4 regions of the Paenibacillus sp. FSL R7-0297 genome follow, and region 1 is predicted to be linked to each of the others. Evidence: riboswitches for the same ligand, from Rfam matches in the RefSeq annotation. Region 1 holds a riboswitch; each other region holds the start of a gene.

Region 1 (7,782 bases):
TGAGAATAGGGGTCGTTACATAATACGGGAGGTTGGCCACTACACTGACCCGGTCCACACCGGCGAAATCCTCGGCAAACAGCTCCTGCATATTGACCTTCAGTACATCATCATTGCGGATCTTTACATGGGGATAGGGTGAGAGGACATCCCTGAGGATCGGAATCAGTCTGCGGTCAATCTCCACCGCTGTGACTGCTCCCGCTGTCATCGCCAGCCTTTCCGTCAGGGCTCCGATACCCGGGCCAATCTCCAGTGCGCCTGCGGCAGTATCCAGGCCTGCAGCATCGACAATTTTGTCCAGAATATTCTGGTCGATCAAGAAGTTCTGGCCCAGGCTTTTTTTGAACGAAAACCCGTACCGCTGTATTATTGCTTTGGTTCTGGTTGGTGATGAGATATTCAGAGTTTCGCTCATGAAGTAATGCCTCCCTGATCAATTTGGGCGAGCGCGCGCGCGAACTCTTCGCGTGTAATACCGAACATCGCCAGACGCTTGTACAGCTGCTTGCCGTTGCAATAACCGATACCGAGCAGATTGCCAAGCTGCATTCTTCGCTCTGCTGCCTGTGCGTGTACCATCATGCCTGCGGCCATAAGATCATCCAGCCCGATTACAGCCGGCGCCCCCTCAAAAGACGTGTGAACATGCTCCAGCGCATGGCGGATGGCCTCAGGCGAAGCATTCTCCACACCTATATCCCCTTTGCGGGTAGCGTCCTTCTCCGGAATGAACGCATGCTTGCATCCGGGCACCTTGGAGGAGACAATTTTACGAATCCGTTCTCCGGCATGATCGGGATCCGTGAGGATGATAACCCCTCTGCGCTCCATGGCTAATGTAATCTTCGCAATGACCTTACGGTCCACTGCGGATCCGCCTGTTTCAATCGTATCCGCTTCTACGGCCCGCTTAACGGCTACGGTATCGCTTTTACCTTCGACGACAATTAATTCTTTAATCATAAATAATTTACTCCCCTACTCTAAAACGCAAAAAGAAGAGGATTCGCTCCTCTTCTTTTTGGCTAAAGAATGTATAAGTGATGAGCGGTAGCTCTCTAAATTCCGTAAGTGCTACCCCCACTATATCTTATAAACCGCTAATTTGCAAAAGACTTGGCGCTTAGTTAAGCTCCGGCTTCACAGGTCCAATCACATAGATGGTCCGCGACTTCCGGCCGAAATTACGGGCATGGCTTAGTGAATCGTAGTAAACATCCACCTTGTTGCCTTTGATGGCACCGCCGGTATCCTCTGCTCGGCGAAACCCTAATCCCTCAATGTACACCCACCAGCCAATTGGTATTACATTCGGATCCACTGCAATAGTGCGGCCTTCCGTTACGCGTGTGCCGGAGGCGGTACGTGTTCCAATTCCCGGTTCTTCCGAGGAATACGCCGTCATAGATACGTTTTTGATCATTTTTTTGTATTCAAAATCTACGCCTGCCTTGCTCGTGACGTTGTTGCTCTTCGCGCTGACTTTGGATAATTTGGAGGTTGTTGTTGCTTTGGATGTAGTTGCAGCAGCTACAACAGGCTTCGGAACCGCTTTGGTGCCGACGGCAATAACCTTGTCTTTGGTTACCGTCTGAACTTCCTTGCCGACCATATTCATGGAGACTAGCTCCCCATCCTGATATATCTTCTCGATATGCTGGATGATCGCGCCCGGCTTGCCTGCCTGTGCAACTCTTACGTCTCCCTTATACAGAGAGGGGTCTGCGGTTTTGATGACCTTAAAAGGCAAGTTTACTGTCCGCTGTACGGTCTGCTTGGTAATACGGACAATCTTGACTTCCATGTCGGGTGTGACTGCGGTATCAAGCGAAGGGAAAATCTTATCATTGCCCTCCAGGCTGTAACCCAGCTTGGTAATGGCATCTCCGAGCGAATCCTCGGTGGTGTATAGGGTCTTGGTTGCACCGTCTGCAGTAAGCAAAAGCTTCTGCGCACGGGTGATTACGACACGGTCGCCGTCTTGTATTTCATCACTAAGGCCAATAGATAGCTTATCATACGGCTGCAGCGAAATTTGTTCCTTTGCCAGCACATCACTGAGCAGCGTTTCCCGCGTTTCCAGTGTCTGCACCTGTCCGTCTATAACTAAAATTATTTCTTTATTGCTCTGACCGTGTACGTACAGCAGAATTAACAGTGCGATAACAATTGATATCACACCTGCAAGTGAAAGTACGCGAGGATTCACTTGCTTCAGCCGTAATGCGAAAGACCTGCTGGATGATTGCGAATCATGGGATACCTCTGGTTGGAATACGCCCACTCTCTCCATCCTCCTTACATAGCCCCGTCGTCCAAGTTATATCATGGTGACTGCATCATTTCTGACGAAACTAGGTTTGAGATTGCAACAGGATACGCCCGCATTGCTCCAGCGTTTCCTGCTCATGGATCGCCTGCTCGGCATAGCTACTCCGGATATCTGTTGTATAACAGTATGCCGGGAACATCCGCATTATTCATAACAAAAAAAGCCCAAAAAAGAGTTCACAGAGGACTCTTTCGTGGCTTCTCCGGTGTCGAATACGCGGGAATGTTTATGCACGAGGTTTCCTCTCTTACTTGCGCTTACGGGGTTAGCTGTCGGGTTCGGGCATAAGAGAGACGCCCTATCTCAGGTCACCCGCTCACGGCGGTTGCCCTCAAATTCACCCCAAAGACCACGTGAAGAAATCAAATAAATTCTGCGGCAATTCTGTGTTGTACTCTATGTACGGGCATGCGGCAGGGCATTTATTGGTTCCCCCGTTCTCCATACGGAGACTCAGCGAGACGATCCATGAAATAGTGACTGTCACAGTAACAACAGCTCACTGCACTGAAAAGATGATATCCTGTTTTGATGCATGTTGTAAAGGACGATTCAACCACGTTTACGTAAAAAAATGATTAAAATATTGTAATATTCAGCCGTTTTTGGACTATAAAAGTTTAATATATCGGCTATACTTCATTTTTCACCGCTTTTTCTCCCGTTTTCAGACAATCCCAAATCGTTCCAGTGCGTTCGCATACGTAATTTCAGCCAATTCCTGTAAATCAATCCCTTTTATTGCCGCAGCTGCCTCCGCTACAAGTCTTACGTGTGCGGTCTCATTCCGCTTGCCGCGGAAGGGGTGCGGAGTCAAATATGGGGAGTCCGTTTCGATCAGTAGCCGGTCCAGCGGAGTCTGGGCGAGCACCTCTTTGGGCACCCTGGCATTCTTAAACGTAATCGGTCCCCCGAAGGACAAATGGAAGCCGAGATCCAGACACATTTTGGCGCTTTCCCAGCTGCCGGAGAACGAATGCATCACCCCTCCAACCTCACCCGCTTTTTCCTCCCGCAGAATCCGGATTACATCCTCGTGGGCATCGCGGTTATGGATACAGATGGGCATCTTCAGTTCACGCGCCAGGCCGATTTGCTTGCGGAATACCTCATGCTGTACATCCTTAGGAGAGGTGTCCCAATAATAGTCAAGTCCGATTTCGCCGATGGCCACTACCTTGGGATGGCTGCAAAGCGAAGCGATCCATTCGAGGTCGCCCTCCTTCATACTGAATGCATCCTGGGGATGCCAGCCCACCGCTGCATAAATATAATCATATTTCTCTGCGAGCTCCATCGTTGTCGGTATCGTCTCCCGGTTGAAGCCAATATTGATCATTTTACTGACTCCGGACTCCAGTGCCCGGGCGATTACCTCCTCGCGGTCCTCGTCGAATTGCGGAGCATCCAGATGGGTATGTGTGTCGAATAACTGCATTATATTACATCCTTTCCGCCTTGATTTCTATGAAGAATTACAAGTATTTTAGGTTATTTTGCAAAAATATCTGCAATGGAGGACGGCAGCCGTGGAAGGGCTTTCTGCAGCCTGTCCTGCGGGAAATAGAGATGGTATCTGCCTCGGTGAATCCCGCTGATCGAGCGTACAATATCTGATACCTCAGAGATCTCCCGCAGCTTATCATGACGGTCCAGAAGCAGAATCTGTTTACTGTCAAAAGCATCCCCCGGACGAAATACATCATAAGGAAGGTCTGTCGGAAAATCGATTTCCAGATCATAATCCGCTCGCAGTCCAGCACCCGCAAAGCTGCGGCGGATTTCGTCAATCGTCTCTGTATCCAGATGCTCCATCTCCACATATTTATACAGTTTACGATGAATAAAACGGCTGCACAAGTCGCTTAAAATTTCATCTTTCTCCAGCGTCCACTGCATGAAGGCTGTCTGCATCAAAGCCTCGTCCAGCAGCAGGTACTGCTGCACTGTTACATCCCCGCGGAACAAATCACTGAGCGGCTCAATCATGAACCGGAAACCATAATCCTCCTGCACCAGCTCCTTGGCTCTGCGGAGAATCTGGCGCAGAATAATCTCCGAGCTGCGTGTTACCGGATGGAAATAGACCTGCCAGTACATCTGATAACGTGACATCAGGTAATCCTCAATCGCATGCATGCCGGATTCTTTAACAACTACCCGGCCGTCATAGGGGCGCAGCATCCGCAGAATACGGTCAATGTCAATGGTTCCGTAATTCACCCCTGTATAATAGGCATCACGCAAAAGGTAATCCATCCGGTCTGCATCCAGCGGCCCCGACACCAAATTGACAACAATTTCATGCTCATACGTTTTGGAGATCACGGAGGCTACTTTATTAGGGAAATCCTCAGCTACATCACGCAGAATAGCGGTAATTTCCGTATCCTCCAGAATGATCCGGCAGGTCCAGTCCTCATGATCCATCTCAAAAGCTTCTTCTATAGAATGGGAAAACGGACCATGTCCCAGATCATGCAGCAGTGCCGCACACAGGGTAAGCAGACTCTCCTCAGGCATCCAATCCTTATATCCGCTTCTTTCAAACTGCGATATAATCCGCCGGGTAATTTCATAAACACCAAGCGAATGGGAAAACCGGCTGTGTTCTGCTCCATGGAAAGTCAGATAAGAGGTGCCAAGCTGGCGGATGCGCCGCAGACGCTGGAACTCCTTGGTGTTAATCAGTCGCCAGATAATGGTGTCCTGGACGTGAATGTAGTTATGAACCGGATCCTTAAATACCTTCTCTTCTGTCAACGGTTGCTTCATGAGATCAACTCCTTTGAAAATATCCATAGAAATAGGATGAAATTACAGTTATAATAATAAATATTGTCGTACTTTGTCGAATTATGACAATCTAACAACTTACAAATCGACAAATATTTTCGAGGTTCTTTTTGGGATATATGCCTAATCAATGGCGGTATGAATGTTTCCTTTAAAGTTTCCTTAAAATTCGCCTCAAAAAAGGTTGACTGTTTTGGGAATGGTTGGTATTATAAATATCATAAAACAGTGAACAATGTCGAATATTGACGCTTTTGAACATTGAGAGGAGCAACGATTGTAATGATGAAATCAACAGGAATTGTACGTAAGGTAGATGAGCTTGGACGGGTCGTTATTCCAATTGAATTGCGCCGCACACTGGGTATCGGAGAAAAAGATGCGCTCGAAATTTACGTGGACGGTGAGCGGATCATGCTTAAGAAATATGAGCCTGCCTGTATTTTCTGCGGCAATGCTGAGAATGTAACCTATTTCAAAGGTAAAATTGTTTGTCATGAATGTATTTCTGCTATCCCTACCCCTGTGACAAACTAAAACAAATAGGTTATAATAGGAACTAATCAAATTGTTAATTCTAACCTTTTTATATCTCCTTGGCCTCCCGTTAGCGCGGGAGGTATTTTTTTGCCCTTTTTCCGGGGACGTTCCCCGGATACCTCTTTACCCTATTTAAACATTAACCGTTAAATTCATAATCATTAAATCTAAACATTAAATCTAAACATTAAATCATAAACATTAACTTCTTTTCACCCTCCCAAACCCTCCCTACAGGGAGGGCCCCAAGGGCCCCGGCCCTCTGGACACCCGGAAGCTTGGCTAACTGTGCAAGCTGGCGCGGAAGGAAGCCAAGTTAGGCGGTGGACCGGCCCTTTTCGGACTCCCTGAAGGTGCGTCCTCAGGGCCCTCCCATGCGCAGAGTTCCGCCGCACGCTTCGCTCTTGCGGCGGCCGTGCGGTTACGCTCTTAAGTGACATTTGAGCATGGAACCGCTCTCCCTGCGGGAATCGCTATCTGTCAGAGTGGCGTTAACATTGGTGCAGCCAGTTGATACTGGAAAATGTTTAGGTGCAATATTGGATAATCGGTTTTGGAAAAATTGGATAGCTGCATTCTGTACAGTTATTTAATACCAAAGTGAGCGGCTGATTGTTTTAGTTGTATTTCATACAATTATATCCATACATATCCTCTAAATCATCCTTTTTCCATAAATATAAATGTACAAACTACACTTATATCTAATATAAGGAATAATTATATCCATATAAGTGTACTGAATACAATTATTTCATTAACGGCTCTGGTTAAATTTTTTAGATCAGAAATGGCCTACCCAAAGTTTAAGTCTTGATAAATCACATCAATTTTACGCTATCCATCCATTCTATACTCTTACTCCCGCTCCAGCAGCGCATTATAAATATCACGCTTGGCTAATCCGCGGTCTGAGGCCGCTTTTTTCATCGCGTCTTTGCGCGGCAGGCCTGAGGTTTCATAATGGGCAACATGATCCTCGATACTCAGCTCCCGCCACCAGGAAGACTCCGCGAGCTCCGCCTCTTCTTTGCTCTCTCCCTCAAGCACAATTACGTACTCACCAAGCGGAGGATGCTCCTCCAGCCAGGCACAGCATTCTTCAATCGTACCGCGCAGAAATTCCTCATACCGTTTGGTCAGCTCACGGGCCAGTGTAACCCGGCGGTTGCCAAAGGCTTCCTGCAAATGAACCAACGTCTTAGCGACACGATGCGGTGACTCATAGAAGAGTAGTGTGCCCTGAGCAGAGCGGAGAGGTGCCAGAACGGCCCGGATATCCTTGCGCTCTCTGGGCAGAAAACCGATAAATGTGAAGCTGGCGGTAGGCAATCCCGAAGCAATCAAAGCTGACAGCGCCGCGTTAGCTCCGGGAATCGGAATGACCGGAATTTGATGACTTACAGCAAGAGCTACGAGATCAGCTCCAGGATCAGAAATCGCCGGCAGGCCGGCATCGCTGACAAGGGCTAAATTTTTACCTTCTATTATATAGCGTATCAGTTCAGGTCCGCTTGCCGCCTTATTATGCTCATGGTAACTGAACAGCATGGAGGGTGTAATTTCAAAATGGCTCAGTAATTTACGCGTCTGTCTCGTATCCTCTGCGGCAATAATATCGCATTCCTTCAAAGTGCGTACCGCGCGGTACGTCATATCTTCCAGATTACCGATCGGTGTAGCCACCAGATACAGACAGCCGCATCCTTCGGGCTTTGCTCCGTCATTGTTATTTTGAAAGCTGCTTTGGCATGTTATCGTCATTGGCTGTTATCCTCTTTGTTCCCATAATAAATATCCATAATCTCCGGGCAGTATTGATTGTCCTCATTATATACGATTAAAGGTGGTTGTAAACGCACCTCCGGCTTCCCGTCGCGCGCCGCTTCAATCAGTACCATATTCGCCTCCAGATGGGCACGGGGATGTACAAAGCGGATCAGCTTCGGTTCCAGCCGGTGCTTACGCATTAGACTGATGATATCCACCAGACGCTGCGGCTTATGTACCATACTGACTTTGCCTCCAGTGCGGACCAGCCGGACACAGGCCTGAATGACCTCCTCCAGCGTACAGCCAATTTCATGACGGGCCATGGCCTGATGTGAATT
Region 2 (7,782 bases), 5.6 Mb from region 1:
GCGAAGTAATCAGTGTTCAGCGTGGTAAGGAGGAGGTAACCAGTAGTCAGCGTGGTAGTCAGCGAGCACAAGCCCCACTCTTGTGGGGGGATTCTCCTATATCCGTATATAATTGTTAATTGTTGTATGAAATACAGCATTTACCCTCTTTCAAGCGGATTATCCTGACAATTGTTGTATTTCATACAACAATCCCCTCAAACTCCGTGGAAACTAGGGGGGCAGAGTTGTAATACGTACAACATTTCTGCCTGGACGGGCAGTAAAGCTTAATCTTTGCTCAAAAAACTCATTCGCTGCCGGGCAGAACGCTCAGCACACACCCAGCACACACCCAGCACACACCCAGCACATACCAGCACAGCCTCATATTCCCCACAGCAGCCGGAAGCCCGGCCCTGCACCGAATGAATATCGGTGCTTGAGAAAACAGTTGGCTCCTGCGGCGCTGCTGGAATCTACATCTTTTTGTCATTGATAATCATTATCACATGATCTATTGTTAGAGATAGAATCGAATCGAGAAGTGAGGGTACTACACTAATCGGCTTAATCAGGTGTAATCCGGCTTAATCCTCAAGCAGCGCCAGCTCGTCTTCGAGTTTGGCAATCTGCTCGCGGATGGCCTTTGCCCGCGCTTCGTCTTGCGCCTTTACTGCCACAGCCAATTCTTCTGCAGCTAATTCGATCTGGTATTCCAGATAGGTGTAGTCCGATGCGGCAGCAGGGTGACTGGAACGCTGTGAATAAGTCATGGCCTCACACTTCCTTTCTGTTATTAATGTGATGCCCGGCTCTGAGCATCGTATCCATCGTATCCATCGCATCCATCGCATCTACAGTATGTTCATGATACAGCCTTTCTGTAAGCCGCTCAACCTTAGTCACCCGTGACAGCCGTATTTTTGCGCCCGAAATAAGGCTTTGGCGAGGGGATTGCGACATTATTCACAGACAGTAGGCCCGGTTCTGGTTTTACCATAAGAAGTATTGAAAATTAAAGCTTAATTTTTCAGTAACGTTTGCAGGGGGAACTCCCGCGGAGGAAGGTTGATATACATAATGAAAGCTTTATCTTTTAACACATTGGGCGAAGCCAAGCGGCATCTGGAACAACTGGATAGCAGCAGAGGCTTGGTGCTGTTCGCTTCCGCTGCGGCAGTCAGCGAATTGTCCCGGCATGCACCCTCCCGGGCGGTATTGTGCTCAACCAAAGGCGAATATACCCCGCAGGGCTACCGCAGCGGCGTAGTCACTGGGTTCGAATACGAATCAGGGATAGCCGATATTGTGGAGATCCTGCATCCGCCCGTGCTTAGAGGCAATGTGCTAAGTGCCTCATATCACAAAGTACAAGGCAACTCTAATGCCTTTCTGCTGCTGCTATGTGACGGTACAGGCGCGATGGAGGAGACGATCCTCTCCTCGCTATTTTTCATTGCCCCGGAGTTCAAGATTATTGGGGGAAGTGCAGCGGATGATGAGCATGGAGAGACTTATATTTACATAGGAAGCCGCCGGGTGCAGAACCTGGGGATTTTCTTCAATATGCCGGGTCGTACTGCACTGGTTAAAGAAAATATTTATGTTCCCACCGGGACAACGCTGCTGGTGACAGAAGCCGATGTGTTCGGCAGAACGGTGTATTCCTTCAACGGACGTCCTGCTGCGGAAGAATACGCGCGCGTGCTTGGTGTCCCGGAGGCGGAGCTGGCAGAGCATTTCCTGAGCAGCCCGCTGGGCAAAAGATACGAAGACGATCTGATCATCGCCTCACCGATGACCATTAATCCGGATGGCTCTGTCACATTTTACAGCCAGGTTATGTCTAGTACTTATGTAGAGGTGCTGAGTGCAGCAGATCCGCTTGCTGTGCTGGGGGAGACGCTGGGCGGGAGCCCGTACAAGCCTTCCTTTGTGCTTAACATTAACTGTACGCTGCGGGACCAGCTCTTCATCCGGGACGGTCTGTGGGCGGATTTTGACAGGACTATGCTCGGATTCTGCGGCAACACTACAGGTTTCATCAGCTACGGAGAGCAATATTATAAAAAGCATGCCAACCAGACCATGATTCTGCTGCTGGTTGAATAAGGGAGAGTAGATTGATTATGCAGTGGATAACCAGATTACGCACTTCATGGGGCAAAAGCATCTCTGCCGGAGCTGTTCAAAGTCATAATACATTAGCCGTTCTTGAAAAAACGGACAGCTCCGGACAATCAGCCGGGACGCTAAAGACAGCTGGAGCAGCGGCTAATGCTACTGAGCCTCCAGAGAATACTGGCAGGACAGCTGCCGCTAACGACGCTTCAGCCACTGAATCCTATGGGATGCACGCCTATACCCTGGCCGGACAGATCCGCCGCGAAACTGACGAGATTCTTAAGGAAGAGGCCCAGCTGGTAGAGGAGTTTGCGGCTTTACGGGCGGGCAGCGGTGAGCTGATCAGCCAGATCTGCGGGACCCAGCAGCTTCTGGAGCATCTGAAGACCAACAGCGGACAGACCGAAGATCTCATCAATGAAATGTATGGCAGCCTCTCTTTTTCCTCCAATAAAATTGAATTCGCCAAAGAGGCCAATATCCAGATCTCGGCGGAAATGCAGAAGGCTTCGGCGGTATTTACTGAATTTGTCAGCTTGAATGAGGACCTGCGGGGGCATTTCCGGAGCATCGAGCAGCTGGCAAAGATCATTACGGATATTGCTGAGCAGACGAATCTGTTGTCGCTGAATGCAGCGATCGAGGCGGCGCGGGCCGGAGAGCACGGACGGGGCTTCTCGGTGGTTGCCACAGAAATCCGCAAGCTGGCCGACAGCACGCGCAGTCATGTGAAGGAGATCATGGGCTCCCTTTCGGGGATGACCCAGGTGATGGAGCAGCTTCACAGCAAGTCCGGTGACGGGACAACGGCGATGACAGAGACGAATGCGAAGATCAGCCAGTCCACGGTATACATGAACGAGATCGTGGAAGCGGAGGAAGAGGTATTCCAGCATCTGGAGAAGATTCAGGAATCGCAGGAGAGCAGCATGGAGGATGTGGAGCAGATCAATGGCGATCTGCTGCGTATTCTGGAGAAATCGGGACAGGATGCAGGGCAGTTCCAGAAGATGGTGCTTACCGTCCAGCAAAAAGCCGACCACTATCAGCAGCTGCTTAATCATTTGCATCAGATAGAGCAGCTGCAGCAGCTGGATGAAGCACAGAAGACTGGCGTATAAGCAGAAGCGAGTATCCGATAAAAAAGACTACACCCGGCAGAGGGAATGCAGGTGGTCAGCCTCTTTGCTATGTAACAGCACTGCTCCAGAGAAACGGAGCAAAAAGGAGTAAATCATCGGCCGCTTAAGAGCGAAAGCAAAGTATACGCCTTCATTCGTGCAGGAACGGCATTTTTGGCTTCTTTTGTCAACCGCAGCGTTTTACATTAAATGGCTGCAGGCGTAAGATTCAAATCAACAACCGAATGAAATTTAACTGTTCTCAAATGGCTGAATTCCAGTAATGGGAACGGGGGAACCAACGGTGATTACGGCTTAGGCTCAGATAGCGGCCGCACACCTGGGGTGAATCCTTGCTGCATGCTGTATAACGGTGCTCCGGCAAGGTAGGGCAATCTCGCTGCCCGAATCCGTCAGCTAACCCCGTAAGCCTCGAAGAGAGAGGATGAGCGCCATGATCGATTAACCGACCACGGAGAGCCCTGCTGCTGCTGTGGTCTTTTTGCTGTGCAGGCAGCAGGGGGAGACGGTCTGAATTAAGACGGATAATTCATATAACAACGGGAAAAGTTTATTTATATTGTGATCAGAACTGCCTAAGGAGGTGATCGTTATCTTAACTACATTTATCGTGTGCTTCTGGGTCGGACTGCTCCTGCTCCTCAGCGGCGGACTTCATGGGCATGGCCTGGCGGGTCATCTGCATGCGGGGGGCGGTGACGCCGGGGGGCCGGGCTTTGTGCCTATACTCCCGCTGATGGTGTTTGTCACAGTCTGGGGCGGCGCTGGTTATATGCTTAGCCGCTTCAGCGGAATGAGCGTGCTTGCAGTAGTGCTGATCTGCACCATGATAGCCTTGCTGACAGGGTGTCTGATGTATGCAGTGCTGGCCCGGGTGATGACCCGGTATGACAGCAGCATGAATGAATTGGATTATGAGCAGGCAGGGCAGCTTGGATACGTCAGTGTACCTGCAGCGGATGGGGCAGCCGGGGAAATGAAATATGTGCTGCACGGAACGATGCGCTCCATTGGAGTGCGGGCAGCAATCGGCCAGCAGCTCGTGAAGGGCGACAGGGTGATTATTTTGAAGGTGGATAAGGGAATGGCGGAAGTAACCCTCTTCGAGAGGGAATTCGGAGAATTATAAATGACGGGGAGTGTCGGACCAAATGGTTATTCTTTATTTAATCTCGGGCATTGTTGTTGTTATTCTGCTGGCTTTGTTCAGTATCGTGACCGCTTATAAAAAAGTCCCGCCCAATCAGGCGATGATTGTATACGGTCTCGGCGGTAAAAGAGTGGTGCAGGGCGGCGGGACGTTCGTCATCCCGGGCTTCCAGAACAATAAGACCATCTCGATGATGCTGATGAGCTTCGATGTCATTCCAGCGCAGGCGATGTTCTCCCGGCAGGGCATCAAGCTCAACCTGGAGGCGGTCGCCCAGATAAAAATCAAAAGCGATCCCACCGCTATTCTGACGGCCAGTGAGCAGTTCATCGACCGGCCCGAAGAAGACCGCGAGACAATTATCCTGCATTCGGTGGAGGGCCACCTGCGCGGCTTAATCGGGCAATTGACGGTGGAATCCATCCTCAAGACGCCTGATGAAATCAACAGCAAGATGAGGGAGACCTGCTCGGAGGACCTCGACAAGATGGGGCTTGAGGTCGTCAGCTTCACCATCAAAAAAATTACGGATGACAAAGGGTACATCGACAATATGGGGGTTCCGGAAATTGAGCGCATCCGCCGCGATGCCAGCATTGCCAAGGCGGAAGCGGAACGCGATATTCAGATCAAGCAGGCCGAGGCGGAGAAGGAATCCTCCATTGCCAAAGCCAATGCACATCAGGCCACCATTGAAGCGGGAACCGCCGCCCGCGCGAAGGAGTCCCTGTACGAGAAGGAACTGAACATTAAGCAGGCGGATTTCAAGCTGGAGACAGAAGTGAAGAAGGCTCAGGCGGATCTTGCGTATGAATTGCAGCAGAACAAAATTAAGCAATCGCTCGTTACCGAACAGGTCAAAATCACGCAGATGGAAGCGGAGGCCAACCGGACAGTCAGGGAAATCGAAGTCGAGCTGAGACAGCGGGAGCTGGAGGCAACGGTGATCAAGCCTGCCCAGGCGGAGAACCAGGCTACGATCATGAGAGCCGAAGCCGCCAAGCAGCGGCAGATTCTTGAGGCGGAAGCCGAGGCAGCGACAACCACCAAGCGCGGACTGGCCACGGCAGAAGCTGAGCTGGCGAAAGGGAGAGCGAATGCGGAGATTGTCCAGCTGGCCGGAGCGGCGGAAGCGGGAGCCCTGGAGAAGAAAGCCGAAGCGTACAAACAGTTCACACAAGCTGCGCTTACCGTGGAATTCCTGAAAATACTGCCGGAGCTGGCTGAGAAAATTGCTTCCCCGCTCGCCAAGGTGGATAAGATTACAGTGATTTCCCAGGATGGAGCTACCTCAGGCGTGAACAAAATTACCGGCGATATTGCCAAAATAATGGCCCAGGTTCCTGAGTTGACCCAGACGCTTACCGGTATGAATGTGACCGAAGCGCTCAGCGGACTGCTTGGCCGGGATAAAGAGCAGTAATTCATATACAGCAGCAATAAAGCCGCCGTTCTTTCGTTAATGGAGAATTGCGGATTTATTGCTTTTTTGTATTCCGGGTTTCTCTCACTGGTTACAGACGTGAAGTTAGATTTGTAGTAAACTGGAAGGAATGTACAGTCTGCCCGCAATTATTCTACAGAAAAGAATGTGATATGTTTATGCAGCTTCAGGCTCGACTGCCGGCCAAAAAATGGCTGGAGAAGTATCTTTCCGGGGAAGGGATGGATTACCGGCAAATTATAGCTTTATTTATTCCGATCCTGATTGACCAGGCTTTCATCATCGGGCTAAATCTGGTAAACACTGCGATGATCAGCTCATCCGGCATGGCGGCGGTCAGTGCGGTGAATATGGTAGATTCACTGAATATTTTCCTGATCAACGTGTTCGTTGCCATTGCTACCGGCGGGACAGTGGTCGTTGCGCAGTACAAAGGCAGCGGCAACGACCGGATGGTATCCCAGGCTACGGCGGGTTCGGTCACCTCGGTATCGCTGATCGCCGTGGGAATCGGAATTCTGCTTATGGGCTTCCACACGCCGATACTGAACCTGCTGTTCGGAACAGCTTCCGCCGATGTGCTGGATAATGCCCGGATCTACATGATCGGCAGCAGTATTTCTTATCTGGGGATCGCGGTGGTTCAGGCTGTGTGCGGTGCGCTGCGTGGCGTCGGCAGGACGCGGGCTTCGCTGATGCTGTCGCTGATCATGAATCTGTTATACGTACTCCTGAACGTAGTCTTCATTAACCTGCTGCATATGGGTGTGCTGGGGATGACACTGGCGGTCAACATCGCGCGGTATGCGGGCATGATCTTTGCCCTGGTGTACCTGTTCAAGATTGACACGGTACTGCGTGTGCGGGTCCGCGACCTGTTCCATGTTCCGCTCTCCATGCTGCGCAGAATTATGTTCATCGGTGTTCCATTTGCAGCAGAGCAGATGTTCTTCAATGGCGGCAAGCTGCTGACCCAGATATTTATTGTTAGTATGGGCACCTATGCTATTGCGACCAATGCTATTGCCGGCTCGCTGGCGATGGTGTTTCAGATTCCGGCCAGTGCGTTGTCGCTGACGATCGTAACGGTGGTCGGCCAAAGCATCGGACGGGGGGATGTGGCAGATGCCAGAAAATTCATCAAGTCCTTCCTCTGGATCGGTTCAGCCTCGTATGCCTTGGTCGCCCTGATCCTGATGCCGCTGTTCCATCCGCTAGTGTCGATCTTCTCTCCGCCTCCTGAGATCATTGACGACTTGTTTATAGTCCTGCTGGTGAATGCCATTGCCCAGATTCCGCTGTGGGCGGTCAGCTTCATTCTGCCGTCCGCGCTGCGGGCAGCGGGGGATTCCCGCTTCACCTCTATTACCTCCATGCTGTCGATGTGGCTGTTCCGGGTTATATTCGGTTACATACTCGGGATCGTCCTCGGCTACGGTGTGCTGGGGGTCTGGCTGGCGATGAACTGCGAGTGGGCGGTCCGCGGAGCTGTTTTTCTATGGCGCTTCAGAGGCGAGAAATGGTTTGCGCACAAGCTGATATGATAGCTGCTGGTGATAAGGCTGTCCCCTGGCGTATCTCCCATATATGAAACAGACAACAGAGCAGTGCTGCTCCCGGTACCAGGCAGCGCTGCTTTGTGTTTTTCGCATAGTGTACAGACTCCCTGCAGGTGGTGTAATGAAGGCTGCACGATACGATGCCGAGCTACGTTAGGCGGTCCAAGTGTTCTCCGGTAGGAGCGGCTTCTTCAGGCAAGCAAGTGGATAAACGTATCTTAATTCGTCAACTTCTAAGCAATGTGCTGAAGCAAGTGGAAAAACAGCATCTAACATGGTTGGTTTTCACTACTTTGAATGGTATGGAATGATTTAAGTGCTGTTTATCCAACTGCTGTTGATTAAGCAGAGGACATTCGCCTATCAGCAAGTGTAGTAAAT
Region 3 (7,782 bases), 640 kb from region 1:
CGCTCCCGCAGCACATGCGCCGCCTGCAGTACCCGCGGATCGCCGTACTGAAGGCTGTAGCCGGTCTCCTGCTGCAGGCGATCCGCAGGCTTCAGCAGCGTGCCCCGGCGGGCAACCGCCTGCCGGATGCCTGCGGTGAAGACTGCGGCCGAATCCGGGCCGCCAAGCTCCCCGAGCGCGGCGATCGTCTCCGGCTGCACGCGGGGATATTCCAGCGATTCGTCCCCGTCCGCTGCCTGTGCATAGAAGCTGCGGATGAGTTCTCCGCGCGCTTGCCCGGAGCCGGACACGACAACAAACGCGTGGACGAAGTACGCATTGCTCTGTCTCCGCTGGGCAATGCCGCAGAACTTGCGGCCGCCGATAGCCAGGTCGAAGTCACCGGGGCAATACGACCCGGTGACTTCTTCGGCACGGATCAGAGCCGCCGCCTGCGGATGGCTCACAGCTACGGCTTCGGCAATCAGCGAAGCCAGCAGCCGGAAATCATCGTGAAAGTCCAGCTTGCCCGGACGTTTGGGCAGCAGCAGGGACACGCTCACGATCCCAGCATCCAGCGGCACCGCAGCGCCGCCTGAATGCCGGACCGCCGTGCGAATTCCCTGCGCCTCAAGCGCCTGCATCGCCGCTCCTGCACGGGGCAGCCTGCTGTCCCGCAGCCCCAGCGCCACACCGCCCGGGTGGCTCCAAAGATGCAGTACCGGCGGAACCTGTCCGGCTCCGACATCCCGGCACAGCATTTCCTCGAAGGCAAACGGAACCAGCATTTCCTGCCCGGATTCCGTTTCCTCCGTTTCCCCGCTCAAATGCGTGAAGAGCACCATCTCTTCAGGCAGCCTGCCCGCCACTCCATTTTCCAGCACATTATAAGGTTCACTTCTCATTCGGATTGCCTGCGAGTCCCACTGACTACCTCTTTCCCGGATACGGCAGGCCGGACACCGCCCTGATCCCGCAAGTTACGCTGCGTATTCCGCTGTGTTGTAATTACACTTTCTTAATTAATCCTATTGTAACCGATCTGCGTCCTGGCCGCGAAGCCCCCGTAATATAGACTCTGTATTTGAAATGGCGGCTGGAACCCGTTATCCTTAGAGGGTAAGAAGATAATCCCAGCCATAAGAATCGTGTTGAAGCTCATGCTATACACAACCCTTAGGAGTGATGCCGCATGACAACCGAACAACTGACAAAGGACAGGCAAGTAAGCAAGGCCAGACAATGGGAGCAGGCAATGAACAAGCTGTATATCAACTTCCGGGACTACAGCCAAGATGTGCTGAAGGGCTTCGGAGATGAAGATATTCATCAGGCCAGAGTCAACAGCCGCAAGCTTCTGACGCTCCTGTCCATTCTTGATCCGGGCCATTCGGCTACGGAAGAGTTGTACAGCACCTTCAAGCAGGCACAGAAGAAGCTCGGCAAGGTACGGGACGCAGATGTACTGATCGCATCGTTCAAGGAACGGCGCAAGGCCGCCAAAGAGGCGGGCGATGTCAAAACCGCCGAACTGCTCACAGCAGTAATCGAACACCAGAAGGCCAAGCGGAAGATATTCCGCAAGAAGCTGGAGGAAGGGCTCCCGAAGCTGTCCGGCAAAGCTCTTGATGCGCAGTGGACCCCTTTTATCGATACACAGCTGGAGCCGCTCGCCGCCAAAAAAGATGCCAATGTGGTCATGCGCGAGCTTGAGGTCGCTTTTGAGCAGAAGAAAAAAGCCTGCAAGACCCTGTTCAAGGGGCCTGAGGCTGAATCGAAGGAAGCCTTCGAAGCTCTTCATGAGCTGCGGATTGCCGCCAAGCATCTGCGCTATACCGCTAACGCGGCCGCTTTTGCGCTGAATCAGAAATTCCATGCCCACGAGGCCATCTACAAGGATATTCAGGAGCAGCTCGGGGTGATTAATGATAAGCGGGTGTGGCTCGAAACACTGAATTCCATTGGACGTGAAGAGCTGGATGTCGGCAAAAAAACATGGGCGGCATTCACCGAAAGTCTGCGCGCAGAGGTACTGGAAGCATTGCACCAGAATGAGGTTGTCCCTGTTGTTCCTGCAGCAGAGAGCACGAAATAGCGGCATTATATATATTTCCGGTAAATACAAAGGCAGAACGCTGCATGATCCTCATGCGGCATCCTGCCTTAATTCTTGGGCTGCGGGTGCCAGGAAACGCTGCCTGGGAAGAATCGCGGGCCTGTGCTCCACCATATCGGCGGCAAAGCGGCGCTACCGCCCCTCCCCGTTACAATACCTTAAAGAGTACCGCGCACCGCTCCGGCAACTTTGTTCAACACACCCTGATATACGGATTTTGGCCGCAGGCCGACCAGCTTCTCCACAGGTTGACCTCCGCTGTATACGATCACTGTCGGCATGCTCATCACCCCGGCTTCCGATGCAAGCTCCGGCAGTTCATCACAGTCCACCTTAATCATACTTACGTCATCCCCGTATTCGGCATTCAGCTCTTCCAGAATCGGCAGCAGGGTTCTGCAGGGCGGACACCAGGACGCACCGTAATCCACCAGCACGGTTCCGCCGGCCTTCAGCTGTTCACGTACAGCTCCGGCGTTATCGGCAATTATCATAGCCATCTTAAGCCCTCCCACAAAATTTAACATTCAATATTCACAGAAACAACTTCAATCGATCCGCCTTATTCCGCTTCATTCTGCTGCTCTTGCAGAATTGAAGCCATCCGCTCCTGCAGGTTCAGCTTGATCTGATTCAGCTCAATCAGCTGACGTTCAATCTCTTCCAGCTTGCTGCGGTACAGCGGCATCACTTCTGCACAGAACGCCTCTTTATTCTTCAGAACACAGTGCAGGAATCCGGCAATCTCTTCTGTCGACAAGCCAAGATTCAAATACAGCTTAATCGTCTCCACCGTATCCACGGCAAGCGGAGAGTATTCACGGTACCCGTTGTCCTGGCGCAGCGGTTTGATCAGTCCCTGACGCTCATAATATCGCAATGAACGGACGCTTACGCCCGTAAGTGTGGCTAATTCACCTATTTTCATGGTATTCTCCCCGGGGTTCATGAGAAATGGTCTGCCCTCAGTATAAACCCTGACACTAGTGTCAGGGTCAAGGTGTTTTTTTAGAATAAACAAAAGAAACCAGCCTAAGCATAACTTAAGCTGGTCGCCACATTATCTTACAGCAGTCCGGCTGCCCATAACCCGCCTCTGCGGATCATCAGGCGGAACGGCTCTACCGAGAAGGAAGGCAGATGATGGCCGGGCATCAGGTAGACTACCCGCCCTTGTCCGAATTCATGGCACCAGGCCGCCTGCCGCATCGCCCCTCCATGGGGATATTCTGCGAGAATGGTTGATTCGAAGTATGGCACCTGCTCAAAATAGTACGGCTCATCCTCAATCACAAAGTCATTGATACCCTGCATAATCGGATGCTCCCGGTTGGGAATCGTCATATGAAGCGCGGTATAGTCCGGATGATGGGTGAAATGGGCGCCCAGCATTACGCCGAGCTCCTGATTGCGCTGCAGGGAGATTCCGTTGTGCACTACGAGCAGCCCCCCGCCGCCAGCCACATAAGACAGCAGGGCACCGCTCTGCGCAGCGGATAATTTCTCATCAGAGAATTCAGTATAGGAGACCACCAGCTTGCAGTCCGACAATTGTTCCTTGTTCATCAGCCCGTAATCCTCAGTCGAAGCCACCTGAAATTCCGGTTCCAGCAGTTGCTCAATCTCGCGGTCAACTCCGTCGAACGGATGGTACTTAACCTCGGTATAGCTGCCAAACGCAAGTGCTTTGAAGGAAGTCATTGCATTCACACCTCTCTTGTTACAAAGTTAATCTATAATTTATTAGTCCATTATTTCATATATAGCGCTGCTGTTACCAGGGCCAGTGATTGCCGTCCAGATCGATGTAAACCGGTTCCTCGCCCAGATACTTCTTATGCTCCTGAACAATATTCATGATCTTATAGGCCGACTCCTCGGGAGTTGTCACCGCTTTCAAATCCTTCTCTCCGTATATGCAAGACTGCAGCCACCCGGGATGGAAGACCATGACCTGTCCGCCCAGCATACGCAGATGGTTGTGCATCAGCGAGGACTGCATATTCAGCGCCGCCTTCGACATGCAATAGCCGTACATATTAATCCTTTTATTCCGGCTGATACTGCCGGCCTCTGAGGAGATGTTAATAATCAGACGCTGTTTGCTCTGCAGCAGCAATCCCATGAGCGCATTGCTCACTCTGAGCGCACCGAGTGTGTTCACATTATAGAGCTGCGCCATGGCCTCATCATCCATATCCACGAGTATTGTTGCTTTGTCTGCGCGGTGGATAATACCGGCATTGTTGATAATAATATCGATATGGCCCGTACTGCCGGCAATACTCCGTGCTGCTTCCTTCACACTCTCTGCGCTGCCGATATCAAGAGGGACCAGCATCAGCATGTCCTGGTATTGCGCTTGCAAAACTCCCAAAGCCTCCGATTCTGCTAAATACTGGCCAGCAAAAACTGTGTACTTATTCTCCAGAAGAAAGCGTACCATGTAAAACCCGAGCCCGCGGTCAGCACCGGTAACAAAAGCGACCCTTTTCATGAATTGCACACCCCTCATACCTGCTTATTTATGCGCAGAGCGTTACTGCATCTCTCACACATTAGCATGGCATTTAGCCTTTAACAACATCCCCCAAGGGAGGGGGGGATAAGCCTGCTGAACATTCTTTTGCTTTAATTTTGAACTATGTTACAATCAAGAATAATAGTTGTTAACAACACAATTGTTGACAAGATGCTTTCAAAATTCTATTCCAGAAAGGTGATCCTCTGATGTCTATTCAACAAATCCATACACTGGATGAACTGCAACAATACGTAGGGCAACCCGGCAAAAAATTGCTCTTCAAGCACAGCACCACCTGCCCGATCAGCGCCAAAGCAAATGAGGAGTTCCAGGCCTATACACAGAATTCCGACACGCCTGCCGCCATTGTACATGTTATCGAAGACCGTCCGGTTTCCAATCAGATTGCCGAGGATTTCGGGATTAAGCATGAATCGCCGCAGATTTTCCTGCTGGAGGATGGTGAGGTCCGCTGGAACACTTCCCACTGGAAAATCACCCGTGGCGCCATCAAGGAAGCTGTGGAGCAATGAGCCAGAACGTAATCATCTATTCCACATCCGGCTGCAGCGACTGCAATCAGGTGAAGCAGCTGCTTGAGAGCAAGGGCATTCCCTTCGAAGTCAGAGATGTGATGACCAGTACTGTCTATCAGGAAGAAGTCGAGAAGCTGGGCTTCATGGGTGTTCCAGTCACCGTATCCGGAGACCGGGCTGTCAAGGGCTTCAATCTTCCTGAGCTTCAGGAGCTTATTGAAGCAGCTGGTCGTTAATAAGCTTACCCGTATGCAAAAGGGTGCCGCCCTCCCAGCAGGGCCGGCACCTTTTTAGGGTTCAAAATTATTCTGCCGGGAAAAAACTCCGTCATAGCTTCACTCCGTTTCCACACCGCCGGGCGAAGGCATCCACCGATGACGGTTCCAGCAGATCCAGCGCCTCTTTATTGACAGTCTGCCCTTACAGAATCAAATGATAATCCCTGGAGTATGGTCCAAGTCAAGCATTCGGAAAGCGGGAATTAGGCCCTCCGGGATGTATCGTTTGCAGGGCTAGAACGGAAGCATTTTCGTAAAATCAGACTCTAATTCAGGGACAATTTGTAAACCGCCATAATTACCCTAATAACACAATCACGAATCTATTTGCCTGACGGGTAACGCATACAATAACATTTATCTCCCGTTATCTCCCGATTACTCACTAATACACCATTTTTCAAAAATCCATTATCGACGGTATTTCCGTCTAACGCATTAATATTTCCGGAGTTCCCCTGCCACTGCCTCCCAAAAATAAAAAACGGCGATTGAGCGAGATAAACGGATGATAACCGGCCACATATATGGTTTTAGTCTCCAATATTCCTTGCGAAGCAGCAATTTATTGCAAATCCGGCGCAGAAGCACTCTTTTCCATTTTTACAAAGACAATCCTAAAAGGGTATGATTCGTGTTGAAAGTTAACAGCGATAATGTGAATGCACGCTGAATTTCCGCCAAGCGGAAAACGGGGGAACCATCAGGCCGCAGGCCTACTTGGGGTGAATCCGAAGGAGACTTCAATTGCGCAGTCTCAAAAGGTAGGGCGACTCTCACCGTCCGAATCCGACAGCTAACCCCGTAAGCGTAAAGAGAGAGATCTTGATCCGCCACGATTTTGCCCCAGGCTTCTTACGCCTGTAACAAAACCGCAGCAGAGGTCCTCCTCTGTCTGCGGTTTTTTGCGCACTTATTCCGGCGGATCAGCATTTCGGCAAACCAATCAGCTATATATCCAAACAATAAAATCGCCCACATTCAGGAAGGAACGTGTCCACATGCCAGACCCATTATCGACCAAGGCAGCTGCCGCTGCCGGATTCACCGGCTATATTGAGCAATACAGCGGAACCGTATATGCACTTAGCTGTCTTCTGCTGGAGAAGGGCACCCGCGCCGATCAAGCCACAACTGCCACATTCGCGGCACTCTTTGAGCCTTGGCTAAAGGGTAGCATCCAATCGGACTTCTCCCTTGCCGCCTACAGGGAATGCATCCGGCAATGCTCGCTGGTTGCTCAAGACCGCGGCCGCTGCTCTTCTGCCTTGCTCACCTGGGAGGATCAGATTGCCAGCGCCTTATGGTACGGCATCCAGCTGCCGCTGCCCGAGATCAGCCTCATCCTGCAGCGAAGCGTTCCTGAGCTGAAAGCGCAGCTCAGAGAGATTCGCGAACATATGGCTGCTGCGCGGCCAGCTGTCCCGCGTCCGTCGGCGGGATAGGGAAAGCTGCTGGGGCCTGCACCAATAGACTCAGGCAGGCTGCTGCGATCTATGCGGACTGTAGATCCGTTATTTCGTCCGGTCAGGCCATTCAGCGATCCATGCGGACTCAGAGGACCTTAACTAACCCGTTTCGCCTCATTTTGAGCTCCATCGAACAATATAAGCGCTCCTGAGTCCGCAACGAGCAAAAAAGCAGGCTTTTTCACAAAATAAGGTCCTCTCAGTCCGCGTAGCACTACGTATGGGAGAATTCCGCTGACGGCAAGCTAATAAGTTCTCATTCCCTTAAGGCTCCAGGTTACGCTCACTGAAGCTCCCAACTTATACACATGCACGCCTTTGGCAATGTACATTTGCCTGACAATAACGAAAAGCCGCAGCTTCCGCCACGGCTCTCTATTTGCTCTCGTGCCAGCGCTTAAAACACTAACACTTGTATTGAATTCACTAACCAACCCATACCCTGTTCTTGCCTATGCTGTCTGCTCCATTCCAGAAATCAGCGCTTGCCCTTGCCGCCCTTAGCGAACCGCCAAAAAGCCATGCAGCATCCGAGCAGCCCGACGCCCAGCAAGATGGTCTGCAGTGCTCCCAGCCAGGTTGATTTGTCCGACGGGATCAGACTGCTGATAATGATCAGCAGGATGGAGACCGCGACCAGCACGGGGGTTTGTCTACTTTTTTTCACGAAAAATCACCACTCCTAATTACTAATATTACTAAGGTACACTATCTGCGGGGTTTTAACCAGTTTGGGGGGGGTTGTGATCACTCTATAGAACAGCATTATTCATAAGCCCAATCCGGTTGATTCGCTAAATCACTTACATGCAACTAATTAATAACATCCTATCCCCCGCTTCACATAAGTCTATCTGTTTAGATACGAGGATTAACAATA
Region 4 (7,782 bases), 2.2 Mb from region 1:
AATGAATTTAGTTAAGAAGACACCTGACCCTGCGGATCGAAGAGTCTATAACCTGTCGCTTACTCCCGAAGGGAAAATGGTGGCTACAACGATTGATCAACAAATGAATGAATACCTGAATGAAGCCTTCTCACACATGAGCGAATTTGAAGTAGAAACATTACTACGATCCATTAAGCTTTTCAATGAAGCCATGGGGAAATCCAGCAATTGCTGCGCACCTGTAAAAGGGTGATTTCTCTAGTCTTATATTTGCAATTTGCAAGTTATTCCACTATACAAGGAGTGTTTAATCATGAACAAACTTACTAATGACCAGATCCGCCAGAATGTACGGGCGCGCTATCAGACAATCGCTGTAAAAAAGGTCGAAGCTGCCTCTTCCTGCTGCGGACCTGCTGACAGCAGTTGCTGTGACTCCCCATCTGATTTTGATGCCATATCCGCTAAGCTGGGTTATTCCAGCGAGGATCTGTCTGCAGCTCCTGAAGGCGCAAATTTAGGCCTTGGATGCGGTAACCCTCAGGCTATTGCTGAACTGCAGGCGGGTGAACATGTTCTGGACCTTGGGAGCGGTGGTGGATTCGATTGTTTCCTCGCTTCCCGGCAGGTAGGTGAGCAAGGCCATGTTATCGGTGTGGATATGACACCTGAAATGATCAGCCGTGCAAGAGATAATGCCATTAAAGGAAAATTCAACAACACGGAATTCAGATTGGGCGAAATTGAACATCTCCCCGTCGCTGACAATTCAATAAACGTGATTATCTCTAACTGCGTGATTAACCTCTCACCAGACAAACAGCAAGTATTCCGTGAGGCCTATCGTGCCCTTCAGCCTGGCGGGCGTCTGGCGATCTCTGATATTGTAACTACAGCTGAGCTTCCCCCTGAGATCAAAAATGACCTGGGCGAACTATATTCTGGTTGTATCTCCGGAGCCTCTTCCATCGCTGATGTAGAGCAGATGCTTCGGGAAAGCGGCTTCTCTGAGATTAGCATTGAGCCCAAAGATGAATCCAGAGCATTCATCAAAGATTGGGTTCCCGGTGCGAACGTTGACCAATTCATTGTATCTGCTGTAATTAAAGCGAGAAAGTAAGCATTTGGAGGCTGTTCATATGATCACTACATTAACTGTTCGTCAGGCCACTTCAAAGGATACGGAAAGCATCCTTCGTATCTACAACCAGGGGATCGAGGACCGGATCGCTACGCTCGAAACGGAGACGAAAGACTCCTCCTATATGAAGGCATGGTTCAACGATCACCAAGGCCGCTTTAGTGTTGTGGTCGCTGAACTAGAGGGTGAAGTCATTGGCTGGGCCTCCCTAAATCCTTATTCGCACCGCTGTGCCTATCATGGAGTCGCTGACCTCTCCGTTTACATTGACCGCAGCTTTCGTGGGCAGGGTGTGGGTAGTTTTCTCTTAGAGTCCTTACACAAGATAGCCAAGGAAAACAGCTTTTATAAAATTGTTCTCTTTACTTTTCCGTTCAACCAAAGCGGTCAAGGGCTATACAAGAAAACGGGTTATCGGCAGGTTGGTGTATTTGAGAAGCAGGGGATTCTGAATGGAGAGTTTATTGACGTGATGATTATGGAGAAACTGCTTTAATTGTACCGTTCTCCCGGTGTTTAATAACCAACTTATCGATCACGCCAATGGCAGAAACATAATAGATATGAGCATTTTTCACTTCTCCATTACATTATCCTGGGTCAAATCCAGTTTCTTTACCAGCGGCTTGATGGTCAACCCTTGAACCAGCAGGGAGAACAAGACAATACTGAAGGTTAAGACCAGGATATTCTCCCTGCCTTCAAATGATGCCGGCAGACTCAATGCGAGTGCAATGGAGAGACTTCCCTTTAATCCGCCCCAATTCAAAACAATCTTCCAGGAGGCCGGAAAATTCTTCAGAAACCTGAGACTGGCATACAACGCAATGGTCCGTCCTGCCAGTACGATAAGAATCGAAGCGACAATAAGCAGCCATTTATCGGTAAAATCAATATTTCTAATCTCAAGTCCAATCATCAGGAAGATCAATGAGTTAGCCACCAGGGTGATGACATCCCAAAATGAATTGATATTTACCTTCGTGGTCTCTGACATACCTATCCGCGAACCGTAATTTCCAAAGATCAGCCCGCTTACCGCGACAGCAATAACTCCGGATACATGAAAGTGCTCCGCGATAAAATAGCTTCCAAAAAACAGCAGCATGGAGAATCCGATCTCCAACGGGAAATCATCATAAAGACGAATTAATTGCGAGAACAAATATCCCATTATCGCTCCGATAAGGATACCGCCTAAAGAAAATTTTAGGAACAGCAGAATTCCGCTGCCAACCCCTACCCAGCCCATTTCCATATAAGACAGCAGGTACACCGAAGAGATTTGAAACAGCACTACAGCAATCCCATCATTAAAAAGAGATTCTCCTTCTATAATAGTAACAATATTCTTCGGGACACCCAAAGATTTAAAAATCGAAATCACACTAATGGGGTCTGTCGCACTCATCAGCGCAGCAAAGGTGAAGGAAACAATAAGCGGAAGGCCCAGCCCCCAATACACAGCCAAGCCGATGATGAGAAATGACAACAAGGTTCCTCCAAAAGCCAAAGCCAGCACCGGCTTATGTTGCTCCCGAAGATGGGAGAAAGGAAGCTTTAAGGTGGCATCCCCCAAGAGAATCGGTAAGAATAATGAGATGATGATCGCCTGAAAGACATGCGACTGGGTGATGAAAGCCTCTGCTTCCACCAAAATAGGAATATGCACAAACCCCAGCAGCAGCCCCACCACTACAAGCGCGATGGAATAGGGCTGATTCATTTTTTTGGCAACTGCAATGACTCCCATGGATATGGCAAGCAGAATTAATATCTGAATAAATACATCATCAAACTGATTCATATAACACCCCATATATTGTTTTTTAGAGGAAAGATTTCTTCAGCGAATCAGTATCCACATCTATTCTATTATTAGCAAATCAGCTGGCAATAATCATCTATCTCCCTCCTACTTGCCGGCCGCCGCCCGCTGAAAACTATGCTGTTCCCTAAGATAATCCAGCAATATACGGTTGAAGAGCTGGGGTTGACACAGGTGACTCGGGTACATGGCGTCTTCAAGGATCGCCAGGCGGGCAGACGGATACTTGCCGGCTGTTCTTTTCACCTGCTCCAATGCCCATTCATTCTGATTCCCGGATACAACAAGAACAGGAACCTGCAGCCGTAACGCGAATCCGTAGCTGTCCGTTTGTCTAAGTGCCAGCCGCTGCATAATTAATTCAGTGGTCCGTTCATGCACAAGCTCTTTCCTGAGAATATGATAAGCTGAGAGCCATTTATTGTAGGTGATGCGTAAAGAACGGATAAACATTTCGGCAGGAAGATAATGGGCGGCCCATGCGCAGACCTCGAAGATTCCTTTCACTTTCCCGCCTCTAGCTGTGTATTCTCCCTGGAAATAGCTGTCCACCAATACCATATTAATCACCCGCTCAGGGTACAGATAGGCGAATTTCTGGGCGAGCACAGCACCACTGGAACAAGCTACGATAACAGCCCTCTCTACAGCCAAAGCGTCCAACAACAGCTTCAAATCTTCACATTGTGTGTCTACGATCCGGCTAATCTCCACATCCATTTTCCCCGATTGTCCGTTCCCTCTTAAATCGAATACGACCACTTTCGCACGCTTGCTGAAATAATCCGCTTGCGGGTCAAACAGATGATGGGAGGTCGAATAATCATGAATAAAAACAATGGGCAGACCGCTGCCCGACATCTCGTAATACAGCGACGTTGCGGCATAACCAATGCATCCTCTCATGAACGCTTGCGGGGTTAGCTGCCGGATTCGGGCCCTGAAAGTAGCCCTACTCGTTTATCCGAGATTCACCCCATATAACCTGGTTCCCCCGCTTCCTATAAGGAATTCAGCGATTAAGTATTATTTTGCAGACGTTTCCTGACTTTCTTCCCCCAGGACCTTCAGATCATCCTGTATGCTCCCCTTCCACAAGGGGACTCCGGAACGGTAGGCTGCCCGGCCATTTAAATGGCCTGCCACCGGTGAAGTGATGAATACAAAAACAATCGCCAGCAGCAGCTTGACATTAACCGTTCCGTCTTTAAACCAAAAGTACAGGAAGCCTCCTGTCAGCAAGCACAGTACCCCGAAGGTTGCACTTTTGGTAGCCGCATGTGAACGCAGGTACACATCAGGCAGCCGGACTAAGCCGAAGGCACTTAAACCGCAGAAGACTGCACCAATTACCACAATAATGGAGCTAATCAGTTCACCTGTCATTCGGGTTCCCTCCATCTTCTATAACGGCTCCCCGTTCAATATATCTGGCCAGTGCCGTTGTTCCAATAAACGTAAGAATACCGATAACCAGAATGACTTCTAGAAAATCCTGGGTATCCAGCAGCATACAGAAAACGGTGATCATAGCGAGTATATGAATGCCTATCGTATCGAGTGCGGTAACCCTGTCTGAACGGGTTGGCCCTTTCAGGAGACGGAACAGGCATGCCAGCATCGCCAGCGCCAGAATGATCATGGCCACAGTTAGTATAACTTGGATCATTACCGGGTCACCTCCATAATTGCCTGTTCGAAAGTGCCTCTAATCTGCGTGACCAACAGCTCTGCATCTTTAATATCAATAGCATGAATGTACAGCGTCTTGCCATCCTTCGAAACATCAAGGGTCAGGGTTCCCGGTGTCAGACAGATCAGGCACGATAACAGCGTAACCTCCCAAGCCGAGGTCAAGGCAGTCTCATAAGCAAAGATGCCGGGACGTATAGCCAGCTTCGGACGGATGATATGGCCGATGACCACGAAATTCGAGACCGTAAGTTCACGGGCAAAGATCAGCAGAAGCTTCAGTATAGCCCATATACGTATGAGATAGAATGGCCGGGTCCGGGCCAGGGATTTCGTCAAAATCAGCAATAATATAATACCGAGCACATAGCCTACGATGAAGCTTGAACCAGAGCCATTGTTATTTATCGCCATCCACAGAAAGGCAATCAACAGATTTAACAGGAATTGTAGGGCCATCTTCTCTACTCCTTCATTATGGCTTCAATGTATAGCGCAGGTGAAGCCAATACCTCTCCAGCCTGCGATACATAAGTATACACGGACTCGGCACCAACCCCCATTGCAATCACAAGCAGCAGGAGTCCGGCGGCAACAGCCGATGCAGCCTTCAAGCTCACTTTAGGCAGCTCTTTCACAGGTTCATTTCCCCAGAATGCCAGCCTGAACACCTTCATCAGGGAATACAGCACCAGTAAGCTCGATCCTAGTCCAATTAAGGACAACGTCAGCATTCCCTCAGCCAGAGCTCCGCGGATGATCAGGATTTTGCCGGCAAACCCGCTCAGCGGCGGAATACCTGTCAGGGCAAGCGCAAGAGTAAAGAACATCCAGCCGATGAACGGATACTTTTTAATCATCCCGCCCATACTGCCTAGCCGGTCAGTTCCAGCTGCGGATATAATTATCCCGCCTAGAATAAACATGAGTCCCTTGGCCAGCATATCGTGCAGCAGATAGAAGACCGCCCCATTCAATGAATCTGCTGTCCCAACAGCAAGTCCAAAGGCTACAAACCCAACGCTGATAATGACGTTATAATTCAGAATCCGCGGGATATCCTTATACGCGACTGCCCCCAGGCTACCGAGGATCATGGTAGCAGCAGCCATCCAGGCGATCCAGGCATGGGTGAAGCCGGGATCGTTAACAAACAGCAGCGTGAAGGTGCGGATGATTGCATAGAGTCCAACTTTGGTCAGTAGAGCACCGAATAATGCTCTGACAGCCGGCGGAGGCGCACTGTATGACCCTGGAAGCCAGAAGAACAGGAACAGCCCTGCCTTTAGGGAAAATACAATCAGGAACAAAACAGCAATCACATTAAGCACACCGCCTTGTCCCGCTTCAGCGATACGCTGGGACAGGTGTGCCATGTTGAGTGTTCCTACTGCTGCATAGAGATAAGCTACCGCTGCTACAAACAGTGTCGAGGATACGATATTAATGAGCAGATATTTCGACGTTTCTCTTAGCTGAAGTTTGGTCCCTCCGAGTGAGATGAGCGCATAGGAAGAAATCAGCATAACCTCAAAGAAGACAAACAGGTTGAAAATATCCCCGGTAAGAAACGAGCCGTATACCCCGACCAGCAAAAACTGAAAGAACGTATAGTAATAGAACCGCTCCCGCTTCTCTCCAATGCTGCCGAAAGAATACAACAGAATCGCAAAACTGACGATCGAAGCCATCATAACCAGCAGTACTGCAAACATATCACCTACAAATACAATGCCATACGGAGGAGCCCAGCCCCCCATCTGCAGGGTCTGTATGCCCTCAGAGTGGACACGTGAAACCAGCAGCGCCGCAACCAGAATGTTCAGCAAACCGCTGAGCGCACTAATCACGCGCTGAAGCCGGATCTTCTCTTTGAAAAAAATCAGGATGACAGCCGTAGTCAGCGGAATGAGAATCGGAAGTACCAATAGATTGCTCATTCGTTGTCCTCCTTAATGCTGTCCATTTCATCAGTACCCAGCGTCTGATAAGACCGATACGCGAGTACGAAGTAGAAGGCGGTAACCCCAAAGCTGATTACTATGGAGGTTAGAATCAGTGCCTGCGGCAGCGGATCAACATAAGTATCCGCTTTGCCCAGTACAGGGGCTGCACCCTTTTTGAGCCCGGCCATTGTGAGCAGCAGCAGATGGACACCATGCGTCAGCAGGGAGGTTCCCAGCACAATGCGCAGCAGGCTTTTGGACAGAATCAGGTATACACCGATCGTGAAGAGAATGCCGACCGCCACCGCCATTAGGAGTTCCATTTCTTTTCCCCTCCGATCGATAAAATGATGTTCATCGTCACGCCGACTACAGCCAGGTATACGCCAAGGTCAAACAGGACGGCAGTCGCCAGCTCCGTATCACCAAGCACAGGCAGATGAAAATGGCCGAAAGCATGACTTAGAAAAGGAGCATCAAACAGGAATGAGCCTGACGCTGTTAGAATCGCCAGCAGGAGTCCGGAAGCTGTAAGCAGCCGGTAATTCACAGGGAGCACCTTGCGTACCTGATCCATTCCAAATGCGATTGAAATGAGGATCAGCGCAGCAGAAGTCATCAATGCCCCAATAAAACCTCCACCCGGATGATTATGTCCGGCAAAGAACAAATACAGGGAGAATATCAGAATAATGAGGACAATCCCCTTAGACATCGTCTGCAGAATCACGTCATTGCTGCGCAGCGGTAACGTCCCCTTCTTGGCGGGCTGGAGCGGCGGCAACTCCTCCTCCATTCTCAAATGAATCAGACCATAAATGGCCAGTGAGGCGATGCCAAGCACCATGATTTCAAACAAGGTATCAAACCCGCGGAAATCTACCAGGATGACGTTGACAACATTCTTGCCGCCAGCCAGGTTGTAGCTTTCTTTCAGGAAAAACTCGGAGATAGGTTCAAAAGGACTGGTACCCATAGCCGCCAGAGCGATCAACGTCATTGTAATACCGGCTCCAAGCGCAATGATCAGATTAGGCAGCTTAAAGCGCAGCGGCTCCCTCTGCTTCTTCAGCTTCGGTAAATACCGGAAACAAAGAAGGAACAGAATGACCGATACGGTCTCTATAATCATTTGGGTGAGTGCAAGATCCGGTGCCCGGAAAAGAACGAAAAGCAGCGTCACCATATACCCT

What was found. Region 1 has a riboswitch for cyclic di-AMP ahead of MKZ24_RS04520 (3D domain-containing protein). Riboswitches for the same ligand answer to the same signal wherever they lie in the genome.
Region 2: another riboswitch for cyclic di-AMP. It lies ahead of MKZ24_RS29125 (hypothetical protein); the one in region 1 lies ahead of MKZ24_RS04520 (3D domain-containing protein).
Region 3: another riboswitch for cyclic di-AMP. It lies ahead of MKZ24_RS01785 (hypothetical protein); the one in region 1 lies ahead of MKZ24_RS04520 (3D domain-containing protein).
Region 4: another riboswitch for cyclic di-AMP. It lies ahead of MKZ24_RS14075 (alpha/beta fold hydrolase); the one in region 1 lies ahead of MKZ24_RS04520 (3D domain-containing protein).

What each region holds. Positions count from the first base shown of each region.
Region 1 is NZ_JBBPAQ010000001.1:1,056,454-1,064,235, forward strand. Features, by position in the region: gene rsmA (16S rRNA (adenine(1518)-N(6)/adenine(1519)-N(6))-dimethyltransferase RsmA) at 1-418, opposite strand, end outside; gene rnmV (ribonuclease M5) at 415-966, opposite strand; gene MKZ24_RS04520 (3D domain-containing protein) at 1,127-2,287, opposite strand; cyclic di-AMP (ydaO/yuaA leader) riboswitch at 2,575-2,804, opposite strand; gene MKZ24_RS04525 (TatD family hydrolase) at 3,003-3,773, opposite strand; gene MKZ24_RS04530 (HD domain-containing protein) at 3,827-5,110, opposite strand; gene MKZ24_RS04535 (AbrB/MazE/SpoVT family DNA-binding domain-containing protein) at 5,414-5,668, shown strand; gene rsmI (16S rRNA (cytidine(1402)-2'-O)-methyltransferase) at 6,530-7,435, opposite strand; gene MKZ24_RS04545 (tRNA1(Val) (adenine(37)-N6)-methyltransferase) at 7,432-7,782, opposite strand, start outside.
Region 2 is NZ_JBBPAQ010000001.1:6,696,777-6,704,558, reverse strand. Features, by position in the region: gene MKZ24_RS29140 (hypothetical protein) at 570-755, opposite strand; gene MKZ24_RS29135 (FIST signal transduction protein) at 1,063-2,094, shown strand; gene MKZ24_RS29130 (methyl-accepting chemotaxis protein) at 2,112-3,227, shown strand; cyclic di-AMP (ydaO/yuaA leader) riboswitch at 3,486-3,674, shown strand; gene MKZ24_RS29125 (hypothetical protein) at 3,832-4,377, shown strand; gene MKZ24_RS29120 (flotillin family protein) at 4,400-5,821, shown strand; gene MKZ24_RS29115 (MATE family efflux transporter) at 6,001-7,386, shown strand.
Region 3 is NZ_JBBPAQ010000001.1:420,600-428,381, forward strand. Features, by position in the region: gene MKZ24_RS01745 (lipoate--protein ligase family protein) at 1-884, opposite strand, end outside; gene MKZ24_RS01750 (CHAD domain-containing protein) at 1,172-2,074, shown strand; gene MKZ24_RS01755 (thioredoxin family protein) at 2,254-2,595, opposite strand; gene MKZ24_RS01760 (MerR family transcriptional regulator) at 2,658-3,023, opposite strand; gene MKZ24_RS01765 (ThuA domain-containing protein) at 3,161-3,796, opposite strand; gene MKZ24_RS01770 (SDR family NAD(P)-dependent oxidoreductase) at 3,870-4,592, opposite strand; gene ytxJ (bacillithiol system redox-active protein YtxJ) at 4,826-5,152, shown strand; gene MKZ24_RS01780 (glutaredoxin family protein) at 5,149-5,391, shown strand; cyclic di-AMP (ydaO/yuaA leader) riboswitch at 6,091-6,258, shown strand; gene MKZ24_RS01785 (hypothetical protein) at 6,435-6,878, shown strand; gene MKZ24_RS01790 (hypothetical protein) at 7,381-7,569, opposite strand.
Region 4 is NZ_JBBPAQ010000001.1:3,221,508-3,229,289, reverse strand. Features, by position in the region: gene MKZ24_RS14095 (MarR family winged helix-turn-helix transcriptional regulator) at 1-235, shown strand, start outside; gene MKZ24_RS14090 (arsenite methyltransferase) at 296-1,102, shown strand; gene MKZ24_RS14085 (arsinothricin resistance N-acetyltransferase ArsN1 family A) at 1,125-1,619, shown strand; gene MKZ24_RS14080 (cation:proton antiporter) at 1,698-2,930, opposite strand; gene MKZ24_RS14075 (alpha/beta fold hydrolase) at 3,039-3,857, opposite strand; cyclic di-AMP (ydaO/yuaA leader) riboswitch at 3,846-3,979, opposite strand; gene mnhG (monovalent cation/H(+) antiporter subunit G) at 3,978-4,337, opposite strand; gene MKZ24_RS14065 (Na(+)/H(+) antiporter subunit F1) at 4,327-4,620, opposite strand; gene MKZ24_RS14060 (Na+/H+ antiporter subunit E) at 4,620-5,102, opposite strand; gene MKZ24_RS14055 (Na+/H+ antiporter subunit D) at 5,108-6,583, opposite strand; gene MKZ24_RS14050 (Na(+)/H(+) antiporter subunit C) at 6,580-6,912, opposite strand; gene MKZ24_RS14045 (Na+/H+ antiporter subunit A) at 6,900-7,782, opposite strand, start outside.